DNA from 2 places in the Pseudarthrobacter sp. IC2-21 genome. Region 1 is predicted to be linked to the other one. Evidence: riboswitches for the same ligand, from Rfam matches in the RefSeq annotation. Region 1 holds a riboswitch; the other holds the start of a gene.
What was found. A riboswitch is a leader RNA that binds a small molecule or an ion and turns the genes downstream of it on or off. The one in region 1 is predicted to bind cyclic di-AMP.
Positions count from the first base shown of each region.

Region 2: another riboswitch for cyclic di-AMP. It lies ahead of SBP01_RS03975 (M23 family metallopeptidase); the one in region 1 lies ahead of SBP01_RS10425 (LysM domain-containing protein).

Region 1 covers NZ_CP139145.1:2,259,504-2,266,907, forward strand. Annotated here, with positions in the region: gene SBP01_RS10405 (DUF1810 domain-containing protein) at 1-167, opposite strand, end outside; gene SBP01_RS10410 (DNA alkylation repair protein) at 195-731, opposite strand; gene SBP01_RS10415 (TraR/DksA family transcriptional regulator) at 728-1,093, opposite strand; gene SBP01_RS10420 (coiled-coil domain-containing protein) at 1,177-2,523, opposite strand; cyclic di-AMP (ydaO/yuaA leader) riboswitch at 2,889-3,091, shown strand; gene SBP01_RS10425 (LysM domain-containing protein) at 3,095-3,910, shown strand; gene SBP01_RS10430 (dienelactone hydrolase family protein) at 3,977-4,948, opposite strand; gene SBP01_RS10435 (ribonuclease Z) at 5,033-5,926, opposite strand; gene SBP01_RS10440 (globin domain-containing protein) at 6,057-7,265, shown strand; gene SBP01_RS10445 (hypothetical protein) at 7,302-7,404, opposite strand, start outside.
Region 2 covers NZ_CP139145.1:844,782-852,185, forward strand. Annotated here, with positions in the region: gene SBP01_RS03960 (MFS transporter) at 1-1,034, shown strand, start outside; gene serC (phosphoserine transaminase) at 1,077-2,207, opposite strand; gene SBP01_RS03970 (metal-dependent transcriptional regulator) at 2,475-3,167, shown strand; cyclic di-AMP (ydaO/yuaA leader) riboswitch at 3,315-3,552, shown strand; gene SBP01_RS03975 (M23 family metallopeptidase) at 3,556-4,383, shown strand; cyclic di-AMP (ydaO/yuaA leader) riboswitch at 4,532-4,692, shown strand; gene SBP01_RS03980 (C40 family peptidase) at 4,763-5,440, shown strand; gene SBP01_RS03985 (NlpC/P60 family protein) at 5,592-6,362, shown strand; gene SBP01_RS03990 (HNH endonuclease) at 6,597-7,097, shown strand; gene SBP01_RS03995 (molybdenum cofactor guanylyltransferase) at 7,185-7,404, shown strand, end outside.

The DNA of each region.
Region 1 (7,404 bases):
TACTTCACGGACGTGGGGCTGCTGCCGAGTCCGGCAATCTGGGGGAAAATGAACCACATCCAGTGGCCCCGTTTGCTGCCCAGTTGCAGTTCCGACAGCGCCTGCCGGTACGTACCGCCGCTCTCCTGTGCCTCAACAAAGCGTTCCAGGTTGTAGGTGGTGGTCATGTGCGTCTCCTTCTGTCAGGCGTGAATTCAGGTTGTGGGGGCCGGGGTTCCGGTAGCGAGGGCCGCGGCGTGGCGGACCCAGCCGTCAGGATCCCGGCTCCAGCGTGCCATCACCACCCCGGCGCGTTGGCGGTCCGCGCCCTCCAGCGCCGCGAGCAGCGGAACCACGACGTCGGCCGTCAGGGGGTCCACCAACTCCGCTGTGTGCGCCGACCGGATGAAGCCTTCCAGCCGGGTCAGGTCCGAGTGCCGCAGGAGGGCCACCCGGGATTGCAGGAGCACGACGGCGGCCAGGCGCCGCTCGTAGACGGCCCGCCTGCCCGGCCCGGGCTGGCCCCACAGTTGCGAGGCGAGTGCCGTCACGTCGTCGTGGGCGAGGCCCTTGAATTTCGTGCCGGCGTCCCGGATGGTTCCCCGCACGGCTCCAACTGATGCGCCGTAGGAACTGAGGGCCCCGCCCAGGCGTGATTCCACTTCCTCCGACCGGTACCAGGTGCCTTCATTCTGCAGGGTGGTGTCGATGAACCGGGCCGCGTCCTGCACGGTTTGATTCACCGGGCTCACCTACCGTGCCGGCGTCCCGCGCCGGAATGCTCAATGCAGTACAGGGTCCAGGGCCGCGCCTCAAGGCGGCCCTCGGCGATTGGTCCTCCGCAGACGGCACACACCCCGTAGGTGCCGTCCGAGATTCTGTGCAGTGCCGCTTCGACCTCCGCCAGACCGGCACTGCTTTGGTTCAGCAGCGCCGCTGCCTGTGACAGTTCGAAGGCAATGGTGGCGCCCTCGGGGTCATGTTCGTCGTCCACATTGGAGTCCTGTCGGGCGGCATTGGCAGCGGAAATATCGGCCCGTAGCGCTGGCAGCAGTGCCAGCTTCCGGCCCCGCTCTTCCTCCAGCAGGATCCGGAACCGTTCAAAGTCAGCCATGGGAAAAGCCTAACGCCGCGGAGTCCGCCGGACCTGCAGCTTCACCGAGGCTGCAGGGGCCGGGCCGCACGCCGGCGGGGCCGTCAGTACCAATTCCTGATGACGGAGTGATTCCAGGCGCCGCACGGGGAGCCGTAGCGGTTCAGGATGTAGGCAAGCCCCCAGTCAACCTGGGTGCGGTAGCTGGTGAGCCAGTCGCTGCCTGTGCTGCCATACTTGCTGGCCGGGAGCGCCTGCGCGATGCCGTAGGCCCCTGAATACGGGTTGGTGGCCGTGGTGAGCCAGTTGGATTCCTTCGTCCATAGCTGCGCCAGGCATTGGAACTGGTCCTGTTCCCAGCCGTATGCGGAAAGCCGCCCGGCGGCATAATTGCGGGCACCGGCGGGATCGTTGACGGCGCCGCCCGGAACGGAAGGTACAACGACGACGGCGGGCGGCGGGGCCGGCGTCGGGCTTTCCAGCGGCGGTGCGGGAGGTGCGGGTACCGGATTTTGGGGTACGGGGTTTTGCGGCGCCGGATTTTGGGGCGCCGGATTGTGGGGTTCGGGATTTGGGCGCGCAGGATCTGCCGGGGTTTGGGCGGCAGCCCGGGCAGCAGCTTCAGCCTGCTGGCGTGCCCGCTCCTCCGCTGCCGCACGTTTGGCCGCCTGGGATGCCTCGTAGGCGGCCACAGCAGCCTGGCCCTGCCGGAACTCTCCTTCGACGGCTGCCGTGGTGCCCTTCAGGGAAGCGAGCTGGGCGGTGAGTTCCTGACTGTGCTGCTGCTGTTCCGTGACGTGCTGCACCATTGCGCGCTGGGCGGCCTGCGCCGAGGACAGCTTGGCTTCGGCAATGCCGGCAAGGCGTTCGCGCTCAGTTTTGGCGGCGCGCTCCTGCTCGGCCAGCGCGTCCGCGATCCGTTCGGCCTCAGCTGATTTGTGAACCAGCACCGAGGTTTTGTCGCTGACGATCCGGACAATGTTCAGGGCGTGGATACTGTTCGTCTGCAAGGCATCGAGCGCCACGAAGAACCCCATATTTGTGCCGCCGGTCTTATAGGACTGCGCGGCGAGGGCTCCGATTTCCCTCTTATGCAGGCTCGATTCCTCCTTCGCCCGTGCCACCTGCACGGCCAGGGCGTCCGCCTTGGAACCGGCAGCCCGAAGATCGTCCTGCGCCACCGAGTATCCGGCGGCAGCGGTGACGGCCGCATTGCCCAGCGCCTCTGCCTCGGCCTGCAGGCCGCCGAGCAGGTCACCGATTTTGGTGACTTCAGCGGCCGTGGCGGCCTCGCTTGTTTTGGCTCCCTCCACGTCCTGCCAGGAAGGATAGCCGCCGGGAGGAGCCGGGTCCGCGGCGCGGGCCGGCAGCATGGAAGACGAGGCGGCCACAGCCAGTGCAAGCACGGCCGCGAGGCCGGTCAGCCGCAATTTGTGGGCAAGCAGGGACATAGTCCGTGAGCCTACCGGGCAAGTCTCCGATTCCGGGGAATATCGGTCCCGCGTCAGGCCCCGGACCGGGCCGGTCAGCCCGCCACGGTCCACGTCTCCGGCCTTGCCGGCGCCAGGAAATATTCGCCTTGGCCGGCCTGCGGACGGCGTTCCAGTGCCCTTTTTGGGGAGAATTGAATCAGTTGGATGACCTGTGGGGGCATATACGCATCCCGCGCGGTGACCTGCATCGTCGTCGTCCCTGGCCCAGGAACGCTCCGCGCCGCGCGGATGAATTCCGGCCGTACATTCCGTTACCGGAATGTGACATTCGGGAAAAGCAGCCGCTATGGTCGTTGGGTGCCCTGGTTTTAGGCCAGGACATTCCCGTCAGTATGCCGAGCCCTGCCACTGACCCGGGATCCCAGACGCAATGCAACTGGCAGGGACGGGGGAACCACATTTCCACGGCCTGAACAGGCCTTGGGGTTAAGTCGGCACTCGTCCCGTCCCTTGAGGCGGCGATCCCGGCCGGGTCTCTCCAACCCGAACCCGACAGCTCACCCCGCAGGCATGGGAGAGGCAAACAACCATGTCCAAGAAGTCCACTGCCGCACGCCATCGTGCAGCCACCCCCACTACATCCCGTGCACTGATGATCGGACGGCCGGCCCTCGTGGTCGCCGCCGCATCCGGCCTGTTTTTCGGCTTCAGCACCCCTGCCCACGCCGGCGTCCACGGACCCGAAGACTCCGGAACGGTCACCCCTCAAGGCCAGGTAAGCGCACCCGCAGCAGCCGTGGCTCCGGCTCCGGCCGCAGCCGCTGTGCATACTGTCGTATCCGGCGACACACTGGGCCAGATCTCCGCGGCCAACGGCGTGGCACTCAGCAACGTTTTGGCCGCAAACGGCCTGTCGCTGGACAGCATCATCTACCCGGGCAACCAAATCCGGATCCCTGCCGCCGGGCAGGCCGCACCGGCACCGGCACCGGCATCGGTTCCCGCCCCCGCAGCCAAGGCCGCCGCGGCGCCGACTGCACCGGCCAACACCGGCGTCAAGCTCGCGTCCAGCCCGGCCCCGGCCCAGGCTGCCACCGGAGCAGCCGGCTCGGCGATCCTGGCCTCTGCCTACTCCCAGCTCGGCGTCCAGCAGGACTGCACCGCCATGGTGGAGAAGGCACTGCGCTCAGCCGGTAAGAGTGTCGGAGACCTTGCCCCGGGCCAGTTCTTCCAGTACGGAAGCGTTGTTGGCACGCCCGCTCCGGGTGACCTGGTGATCACCGCCGGACACGTTGGTGTCTTTGCCGGCAACGGCCAGGTTGTCAGCGGCGGCGTCGACGGTTTCAAGACCCAGGTCCACTCCATCAGCTGGCTCCAGGGCGCATCCTTCGTCCACGTGGCGTGACCCCGGCCGGTTGGACGGCGGCGCGCGGCAGTATGCCGACCGCCGTCGTCCGCCGCTGCTGCGCACTCACACGTACTTCCCGAACCAGGACAGCATGTCATTCCAGGCAGCCGTTGCCTGGGTCTGGTTACACCGGTCCCCGGTGTCATTGTGGAAGGCGTGGTCCACGCCGGGGTACACGGTGAGCTGATGCGCCACCGTGGTGGCGTCCAGGGCATCGCGGAGTGCCGGCATGGTTCCGGTGATCCGCTTGTCCAGTTCGGCGTACACCCCGAACACCGCGGCCTTGATCTCCGGCACCCGGTTCAGGTCCGGCGCGGGCCCGTAGAACGCTGCCGTGGCCTTGAGCCCGGGTAGTTCCGTGGCCGCCTGCCAGGTGATCCCGCCGCCGAAGCAGTAGCCGTTCATGGCGATCCGTCCTTTGTCCACGAACTCCTGGCCGCGCAGATAGTCAAAGGCCGCAGCAAAATCGGCAACATGGCGGGCTGACCCGGCGTTGGTCAGCGCTCCGGGGACGGCGTCCGGATCCAGGCTGCCCGTGCCTCCTTCCCTGCTCAGCAGGTCCGGTGCCAGCGACACATAGCCGGCTTTGGCGAAACGGCGCGCCACGTCCTGGATGTGCGCGGTCAACCCGCGGTTCTCATGACACACCAGTACGGCCGGACCCGCAGCGCCCAACGCGGGACGGGCAAGGTAGCCGCTGATTTCTGTACCGTCCGCACCGAACGCGACGGTCGCCGTCGTCAATCCTGCCGCACCCTCGGGGACGGACAACGGACTCTTCGCCCCCGGTACCGGCCCGCCGGATGCCATGCCGGTACCCGTCGTCGAAGCAGAGGGCGACGGCATCGGTTCGGTTCCCCGCGGGACTTCCTCGGGCGTGCACCCCACCAGCAGCATCGCGGCCGACGCCGCGGCCATGCTGCCCGTGATGAAAGCGACCCGCCGCGTGAACGTTTGATGCGCCATGGCACGGGCGCGGTAATCATCAAAGAATTCCTCGATCAGGTACCGTTCATACTTTCCAAGCTGGATCATGGCCGGCCTCCTCGCGTGAGGCTAATATCCTGCTCCCGAAACACAATCTCCGGCAAGGGGCGGCTGCCCCTTCCGTCCCGCGGCCTAAGGCAGCCGACGCCGTTTTGGAAAGGCGAACCGGTCCAGGTCCCTGGCGGCGATCACTGCGGAGCCGCCGGCGCGGCGCCGCGCCTGGTCCACGAGGAGGGTGAGGTCGTCGCCGTACCGTGAGGAGAAGTGGGTCAGGATCAGCGTGCGGGCTTCGGCGCTGCCCGCCAACTCACCCGCCTGCCCGGCGGTGAGGTGCGAGTATTGCCTGGCCAGCCCGGCGTCGTCGTCACTGAACGTTGACTCCGCCACCAGGAGGTCCACCCGATCCGCCAATTCCTGCGCCCCTGCGCACGGCGCCGTGTCCATCACGAAGGCGAAGCTCTGCCCCGCCCGGGGAACACTCACATCCTCCAGACGGACACCGCCCAGAGCGCCCGCCAGCTGCAGCCTCCCCACGTCGGCGCCCCGGATCCCGGCTGCGGCGAGCCTGTCCGGCAGAAGAGTGCGGCCGTCAGGCTCGTCCAGCCTGTACCCGTATGTTTCGATGCGATGCTTCAGGGGCCGGACCTGCAGCCCCGGAGCGATGGTGCCGGGACCGTCGTGCGGATACAGCCGGAGGTCAAGTCCGGGAGTGCTGACGGACACGAGGGCACGGACCACGGCCTCGCCGGAGGCCGGGTAATGCAGATGGACCGGATGGCTCACGCCGTCAAGCGCCATCCGGGAAAGCACCCCCGGGAGCCCGAAGCAGTGATCGCCGTGCACATGGGTCAAGCAAATACGGGTGATCCGGCTTGCAGAGACCCCCGCGTGCAGCATCTGCCGCTGTGTGCCCTCGCCGGGATCAAAGAGCAGGCCCTGGCCATCCCAGCGCAGGAAGTAACCGTTGTGGTTACGGCTCCTTGTAGGGACCTGGGAAGCTGTGCCGAGGGCAACGAACTCACGCATGGAACCGAGTGTCCCACTGCCCGGCCGTAACAGCCATTAGCCTCTTCTCCGAGTGCGGCCCGGCTGTTACAGTAGCCCGGCCAAGCCGGTTCGCCGCTGGGTTCCGCCGGCCACTACGGAAGGACGCATTATGCTCTCTGACACCTCTCGTCCCGTTATCCAGGCAACGCTGCCCGTAGTGGGCGCAAACATTGAAGAGATCGCCAAACGGTTCTACAAACATATGTTCGAAGCCAGGCCGGACCTGCTCGATGGCCTGTTCAACCGGGGTAACCAGGCCGACGGCCGGCAGCAGCAGGCGCTGGCCGGGTCGATTGCCGCTTTCGCCACCTACCTCATCGAAAAGCCGGATCAGCTGCCGGACCAACTTCTGTCCCGGGTTGCCCACAAGCACGTGTCACTGGGCCTGAGCCCGGACCAGTACCAAATTGTCCACGACCACCTGTTCTGGGCCATCGTGGATGTGCTGGGCGATGCGGTCACGCCCGAGGTCGCGGCCGCCTGGGACGAGGTCTATTGGCTGATGGGGAACATGCTGATCAACAAGGAACGCGGTCTTTACGGCGCGGTGCACCTCTCGCCGGAAACCATCTGGCGGACCTGGCGGGTGGCCCAGCGCATCCAGGAGACGGCGGACGTGGTCACGTTTGTGGTGGAGAGGACGGATGAACGGGACGTGAAGCCTTCCCTTCCCGGGCAATACGTGACCATAAAAATGCCCATGAAAGATGGCGTGCATCAGCCGCGCCAATACAGCCTGACCCGGGCCGATGACGGACAACATCGGCATTTCGCGGTGAAGCGTGTTCATGGGTTATCCACTCCTGACGGCGAGATGTCCAACCTGCTGCATCAGGATGTCCAGGTCGGCGACGAAGTGGTGCTTTCCGCCCCGTTCGGCGATGTGGTGCTGGAATACACGGACCGGCCTGTGGTGTTGGCCAGCGCCGGAATCGGCATCACCCCCATGGCCGGGATGCTCTCCCACCTGGTAAAGGCCGGCTCGCAGCGCCGGGTGATGCTCCTGCACGCTGACGAGAGTCCGGATGCGTTTCCGCTCCGCCGGCAGGTCACCGAGGATATCGGCCGGCTGCCGGAGGGCTCGCTGCACAGCTGGTTCGTCAATCCTGCGGAGGATCCGGCCGGGTCCGGCTCCACCTTCCAGGGATTCATGGACGTCAGTGCCGTGGAGCTTCCGCTGGACGCCGAATACTACCTCTGCGGGCCGCTGCCGTTCCTGCAGGCGGTACGCAGTGACCTCATCGCCAAGGGTGTGCCGGCAAAGGACATTCAGTACGAGGTGTTCGGCCCGGATCTGTGGCTGGCTGACTTCCAGTGAGCCGGTTGCGGACCGCGCAAATCGGGCCGTAACCACTCAGCCGGCTCGCCACGGATAGAGAAGATAGAGGCTTGCCCAGGCCAGCCCCAGCACCAGCAGGGCGCGGATCCAGAGCTCCCATGGTGTGGTCCACAGCCAT
Region 2 (7,404 bases), 1.4 Mb from region 1:
TCCTGGTTGTTATCGGAGCCGGGCAGCTGTGGCACGTATATTGCTTTGCCCTTCTCCTGGGCCTGGTGTCCGCGCTGGACGCGCCGGTTCGCCAGACCTTCGTCTCTGAGCTGGTCCGCGACGATTACCTCCCCAATGCCGTCGCACTGAACAGTGCCTCCTTCAATGTGGCCCGCATGATCGGCCCCGCGGTGGCCGGGCTCCTGACGGTGGCCGTTGGCCCCGGCTGGGTGTTCCTGATCAACACCGTCACGTTCCTGGCCATGCTCCTGAGCCTGTGGCGGATCCCGACGGCGTCCTTGCGGCAGCTTCCCCGCGCGGCGCCCGGAAAAGGCCGTATCCGGGAGGGGCTGCGCTACGTGCGGTTCCGGCCGGACATTGTGGTGGTCCTGGTGGCGGTTTTCATTGTGGGGACCCTCGGGCTCAACTTCGTGCTCTTCATCGCTGCCATGGTGGGGACGGAGTTCGGGCTGGACGCCAGCGCCTTCGGGCTGATGAATTCGATCATGGCCATCGGGTCCGTGACCGGCGCACTCCTGTCCGCCGGCCGGGGCAAACCCCGGCTGCGGATGATCTTCGGCGCGGCCGCTGCCTTCGGCGTGACCTCCGGACTGGCCGCCCTGGCCCCGGACTACTTCTGGTTCGGTGTTGCGCTGGTGCCGGTGGGCCTGTTTGCAATCACCATGATGACCAGCGCGAACGGCTACGTCCAGACCACCACCGATCCGGTCATGCGGGGCAGAGTCATGGCCCTGTACATGGCCATCTTCATGGGCGGCACACCCATCGGGGCGCCGCTGGTGGGGTGGGTGGCCAATGTGGCCGGCCCCCGCTGGTCGCTGACCGTGGCCGCCGCCTCCGGGATCGCCGCGGCCCTGATCGGCATGGTGTGGATCATCCGGGCGCGGCAGCTCCGGCTGACATTCAACCGGCGGGCCCGCGGCCTGCGCCTCTTCCGCGTCGTCTCCACACTGGGGGACACAGCAAACGGCGCCGCCCGGGACCAGAACCCGGACGACGCCGTCGAACGCTGACGCACTTACGCTCCCCTGCGGGACGCTCATGCCGTGTGGACGTTACTTGCGCAGCTCGCCCACGACGTAGTCGATGCTGGCCAGCAGGGCGGAAACATCGTCCGGCTCGATGGCGACAAAGGTGGCGATCCGGAGCTGATTGCGGCCCAGCTTCCGGTACGGCTCAGTGTCCACCACACCGTTGGCGCGCAGCACCTTGGCGATCGCGGCGGCGTCGATCGAGTCATCAAAATCGATGGTGGCGATGACGTTGGAGCGGTCCTCGGCCTTGGCCACGAACGGTGTGGCGTAGCCGGAGGCCTCGGCCCAGGCGTAGATCCGGCCGGCTGAGTCGGCAGTGCGCTTGCTGGCGAAATCGAGCCCGCCGTTTTTGTTCAGCCACTGAACCTGGGCATCGAGGGTCACCAGCGTGGTGAGCGAGGGTGTGTTGTACGTCTGGTTCAGCCTCGAGTTATCAATGGCCGTCTGCAGGTCCAGGAAATCCGGGATCCAGCGGTCGCTGGCCTTGATGCGCGCGGCGCGTTCCAGGGCGGCGGGGGAGAACAGGCCCAGCCACAGGCCGCCGTCGGACGCGAAATTCTTTTGCGGGGCGAAGTAGTACACGTCCGCCTCGGCCACGTCCACATCAAGCCCCCCGGCGGCGGAGGTGGCATCAACCAGCACGAGGGAGCCGGCGTCGGCACCCTCCACGCGCTGGACGGGAGCCGCGACGCCGGTGGAAGTTTCGTTCTGCGGCCAGGCATAAACATCCACGCCGGCTTCGGCCCGGGCGGCCGGCCGGGTGCCCGGCTCGGACTTGATGATGGACGAGCCCTCCAGGAACGGCGCCTTGTTGGTGGCGGCCGCGAACTTGGAACCGAACTCGCCGAAGGACAGGTGCTGGGCCTTCTTTTCCACCAACCCGAAGCTGGCGATGTCCCAGAATGCGGTGGAGCCGCCGACGCCGAGAACAACTTCGTAGCCCTCCGGGGCGCGGAAGAACTGGCTGAGGCCCTCCCGGACGGAACCCACCAGGTTCTTGACGGGCGCCTGGCGGTGGGAAGTGCCCAGGATGGTCCGCGATGCTGCCTGGAGTGCCTCAAGCTGCTCCGGCCGGACCTTGGACGGTCCCGCACCGAAGCGTCCGTCCTTGGGCAGGAGATCGGCGGGAATAGTGATGCTGGTTTCGCTCACAAGGGCTCCAATTTCGGCATGGACATGTTTGGCGTCCGGGACGGTGGGGTGGCCGGCAATCAGCGGCGACTGCAACGAGGGCCGCTTTTATTCTGCCTGAAACCCTGGACAGGGCTGCAACCGGCACCGTCACAGTCTGGCCAGTGAGACGGCGGCCGATTATCCGGACAAATTCAAAATAGGCTAAGCTTTTTACTGGACCTCGCTGCGGCTTGAACGCGATACGGTGGGTCAACGCAAGGTACTGTGCTCGAGGAGCTGAGCTGGATGACGGATCTGATCGATACCACGGAGATGTATCTTCGAACCATTTTGGAGCTTGAAGAAGAAAACATCGTTGCCCTCCGCGCCCGCATCGCCGAGCGGCTGCGCCATTCCGGACCTACCGTGTCCCAAACTGTTGGCCGGATGGAGCGGGACGGCCTGGTAGTGGTCTCCGGAGACCGTCATTTGGAACTTACCGACACCGGCCGCAAGCGCGCCACCGAAGTCATGCGCAAACACCGGCTCGCCGAGCGGCTCCTGGCCGATGTCATTGGCTTGGACTGGGCGTACGTCCATGACGAGGCGTGCCGCTGGGAGCATGTGATGAGCGAGCGTGTGGAACGGCGCATCTACCAACTCCTTGACCACCCCACCAAGTCGCCCTACGGCAACCCCATCCCCGGGCTGGCTGCGCTGGGGGGTGCTGCCGCCCTGCCGGAAGCAGGTGTGATTAATCTCGTTGAGGCCATGCGCGGATACGGGCCGACGTCGAGCGTGACCGTCAGCAGGCTGGCCGAGCCCATCCAGGTGGAACCCGAGTTGCTGGTGCAGCTCGACGAAGGGGGCATCCGGCCCGGCGCGGCAGTCTCCCTCGAGCGCGTCGGCGAGTACATATCAGTGCGGGTTCCGGGCATTGAAGGTGCGCTCGAGTTGCCGCCCGAGGTCGCGGCCCACGTTTTCGTTTCCATCAGCTAGGGCCGGGAGCTCCAGCAGGAGGCCGCTCTGCGGCACCCCGACGCAAGGGGCTAGCGCACGGCCGTCAGTTCCGCAAATATAACGGAATTGTTACTGCCCGTTTTGATCGCCTATAGTTTAAACCCAAGCGTCGATATAAAAGCGTTACCTGATCCGGAGCCGAGCTCTGCCAGCGGATCAGGTGCACGAGTCATCCACTGGCAGAGGCGGGGGAACCACAACCGGCAGTCGCAAGGCTGCCTTGGGGTGAAGTCCGTCAGCAGCAAGCCTCTCCCAGGACCCTCATGGGTATCTCTGCGCCGAGTGCTTGCAACGGCGGACCGGGTCTTAGAACTCTCTGACCCGAATCCGACAGCTAACTTCGCAGGCTATCCAGAGAGGAACATTCTTGACCACGCATTACTCCAGGGGCCGCCGCCGCGCGGCCGGCCCCGCTGCTGCGCCCCGCGCGGTTGAGGATCACACTGCGGAGAGGCCCCGCGATCCCCAGCGTGAAGCGCGGCGCCGCCGTCGGGGCGCCTTCCGGCAGGTCACCGACTTCGCCGCCGCCAGCGGTGTTGGGCAGAAGGCCGGCGTGGCACTTGCTGCCACCGGCCTGATCCTGACCGTCACCGTTCCGGCAACGGGCCCGATCATGGCAGACCAGCAGCCCGGCAACTCCGTTGCGGCCGTGTCAGCCGCTCCGCAGCCGGAGATTTCGGCCGCGGCCGGGGCCCAGATTGATTTCAGCCGTTCTTCCGTGGTGACCCAGGGTGACCCGGACGGCAAGCTGAAACAACTGTTGAGTGCGCAGTCGGCCGGGTCCATTACCCGGGCTGCCTCCGCCGGGAGCCTGGGAGCGCCGCTCGCGCAGCTCATCACGGCGTCCCCGTTCGGCTTCAGGATCAGCCCCATTACGGGTGGTACCGGCGACTTTCACCGCGGCCAGGACTACGTGGCCCAATGCGGAACTTCGGTCCTGGCCGCCGCCAGCGGCACCGTGACCTTCGTAGGCTGGCATCAGTACGGCGGTGGCAACCGCGTCGTGATCGACCACGGCAACGGCTTGGAAACCACGTACAACCACCTGTCCTCAGCCTCCGTGACCGTTGGCCAGACCGTGACCCGCGGCCAGGTGGTGGCCCTCAGCGGCACCACGGGCGCCTCCACCGGCTGCCACCTCCACTTCGAGGTTCAGGTCAACGGCGAAGTCGTTGACCCCACAGGCTGGCTCTGAGCCAAATGATGGCAAACTCTCAAATCTCTTCGGCTTGCCGTGACCTGAATGTGACATTCGCTCTGAAGTCCTGTAACGTCTAAGTCGCGTCAACTTTTCCGAAGTTGACGTTCTTGAGTGGATTGCCTAGCTCTGCCACCGCTCAAGGTCCGTTCGCATGACATCGTCTGGCAGGGGCGGGGGAACCAATTTTGGTCTTCGATTCTGAAGGCCTTGGGGTTAAGTCGCAAAGCTTCCCAGGAAGCAGCGCGGCCGGGTGACTCCCATCCGAATCCGACAGCTCACCTCGCAGGCATTGGGAGAGGCTACCTTCGTGTCTTCACGCCATAATTCTGCGCGCCACCGTGCGCAAACGGTTCGCACCAATCCTTTGGGCTCCGTGTCCAAGGCAGTAAGTGCAAACGCCGGGACCGTAGGTCGCCAGGCTGCTGTTATCGCAGCCGCGTCAGGTCTCATCCTGACCATGGGGCTTCCGGCCAACGCCGCGGACACCACCGCTGGTGTGTCCGCGTCTACCGAGTCCGGATCTGCCCAGGCTGCTCTTGCCGTCACCGCCGCACCCACTGCCACCGTGTCTTTCGAGCGCCCGGTAGTCAAGACCACGGCTGCACCCGTGATCGCGCCGGTCCGTGCTCAGTCCACGGCAACGGAAACAGCAACGGCAAGCCGTGCTGCTGACGTAACCAAGGATGCCGCAGCCAAGCCTGCAGCTGCCGTTTCTTCGGCAGCCGCGTCGGGCCTGGCAGCTATCGCCTACACCGGCATCGGCCACCCCTACCTCTGGGGCGGCACCACTCCCAATGGCTGGGACTGCTCAGGCTTTACCCAGTGGGTCTACGCCCAGGCCGGCATCAGCATTCCCCGCACCAATGCCTGGAACGCCATGCGGCCCACCTCCACGCCGTCCCCCGGTGACCTGGTCATGCAGAACGGTGGCGCACACGTGGGCATCTACGTGGGCAACGGCATGATGATCAGCGCGCTCAACCCCTCCCAAGGCACCCTGCTGCACGCCGCTGCAGCAACGGGCACGTCCTCCTTCTACACCCTGGGCTAGTCCTAACTCCGGACTTCCTCCCGTTTCTTTCCTGGAAACTCTTCGCTAAATCCCCGTTCGGGGCGTGCCGGCGTACCCCCAAGATGCCGGCGCGTCCAAAGACCTTGGGCTGCCCTCGCGGTCCCGAGGAACACGAAAGAGAGAAAAATTGATGACGACACGTGCAACTGTTGCACGGCACCGCGCCGAGGTCACCAAGACCAACTCGCTGGCTGTCATTGCCAAGGCTGTCGGCGACAACGCCGGCGGCATGGGCCGTCAGGCTGCGGTTATCGCTGCTGCCTCCGGCCTGGTCCTGACCAGCGGTATCGCGGCCAACGCCGCTGATACCAATGTGCAGCGCGAAGCCGCTTCGACGGCCAGCTTTGAAATTGGAACGGCCGCGCCGGCCGTTATTTCGGCTGAATCCACGATCGCCATCTCCTACGAGAAGCCGGCAGTAACCACCACGCCGGCTCCCGTCGCAGAGCCGGAGCCCGAGCCCGTTGTTGAGGCAGCCCCGGCAGCCGCGGCCGCTCCCGCCGCGGCGCCTGCGGCCGCCATCAAGGTTGCTTCGTCCGCCCCCGCGGCTCCGGCCGCCCCGGTCGCTGCCAGCGGCAAGGGCCAGGCCATCCTGTCCGCAGCGTACGCCCAGCTGGGCGTCAACCAGGACTGCACCATGCTCGTGACCAACTCACTGGCCGCCGTAGGCATCAACTTCCATGACTGGCCCGCAGGCTACCTCTCCCTGGGCCGCACCGTCAGTGCAGCAGAAGCAAAGCCCGGCGACCTGATCTACTACGCAAACGGTGGCGCGGGCATGGCCCACATTGCCGTTTACGCAGGCAACGGCCAGGCCGTGCACGGCGGCTACAACGGCAACCAGACCGTTGTGTTCAGCGCCAATGTTGGATCAGGACCGGTTTTCATCCGCGTGTCCTAACAGCTGTTGAGCCTTCAAAGGACCCCTGCCTGGTGGCGGGGGTCCTTTGCTGTCTGTTCCCTCAGGGACGCGGCGGCAGCCGCCAGGCCGGGCATCCCGGAAACGGCCGGACCGAGCGATTAGTTTATCCGGGCATTTTTTGTTTACTCTTGTGGTGTCGATCCATAGCCCGGATATGCCGGGGGCAGCCGGCCCTCGTGCCCCTGACGGGTGCGGCCACAAAGAGGTAAGTGCATGCGCACTCTCGTTCTGAATGCTGGATATGAACCGCTGGCGGTAGTCACCTTCCGCCGGGCGCTGGTGCTTGTGCTCACGGGCAAGGCCAGTGTTATTGCCGAGGGCGATGACCCCGTGGTGGGGCCGCAGGAGATTCTGGGCCGCCCGTCTGTGATTCTCCTGAACCGTTACATCCGTCCCAGATATAACCAGAGCACCGCGGTAAGCCGCCGCGGCGTCCTCCGGCGCGACGGTCACCGGTGTGCCTACTGCGGCAAAGGTGCCCACACCATCGACCACGTGCAGCCCAAATCGCGTGGCGGTGCCGATTCGTGGGAGAACCTGGTGGCCGCCTGCCTCCGATGCAACAACAGCAAAGGTGACCACACCCCGGCCGAGATGGGCTGGAAGCTGAGGTTTGTGCCGGAAGCGCCGCACGGCACCATCTGGCAGATCAAGGAACTGGAGAAGCCGACGCCTGCCTGGGATCCGTTTTTGCTGCCTGAACGGGCGGCCTGAACGCTTCCGGACTGCCGGTTTCGGGCGCGCGCGAGGAGTAACAGTCGCGCATGCCCACGGACGTTCCGGCGCGGCTAGGCTGGGCTGGTGGATGCAGACTCGTTCGATTTTGATGCCGTCATTCTTGCCGGCGGCCGTTCGGAACGCCTGGGCGGCGTGCCCAAGCAGGGGCTGAAGTACGACGGCGACACCTTGTTGGGCCGCTCCATCGCCGCTGCCGGAGGTGCCCGGGCCGTGGTTGTGGTGGGTCCTGAGCCCGCGGAACATCCGGCCGGCATCCTCAGCTGCCGCGAGGAGCCCGCCTTCG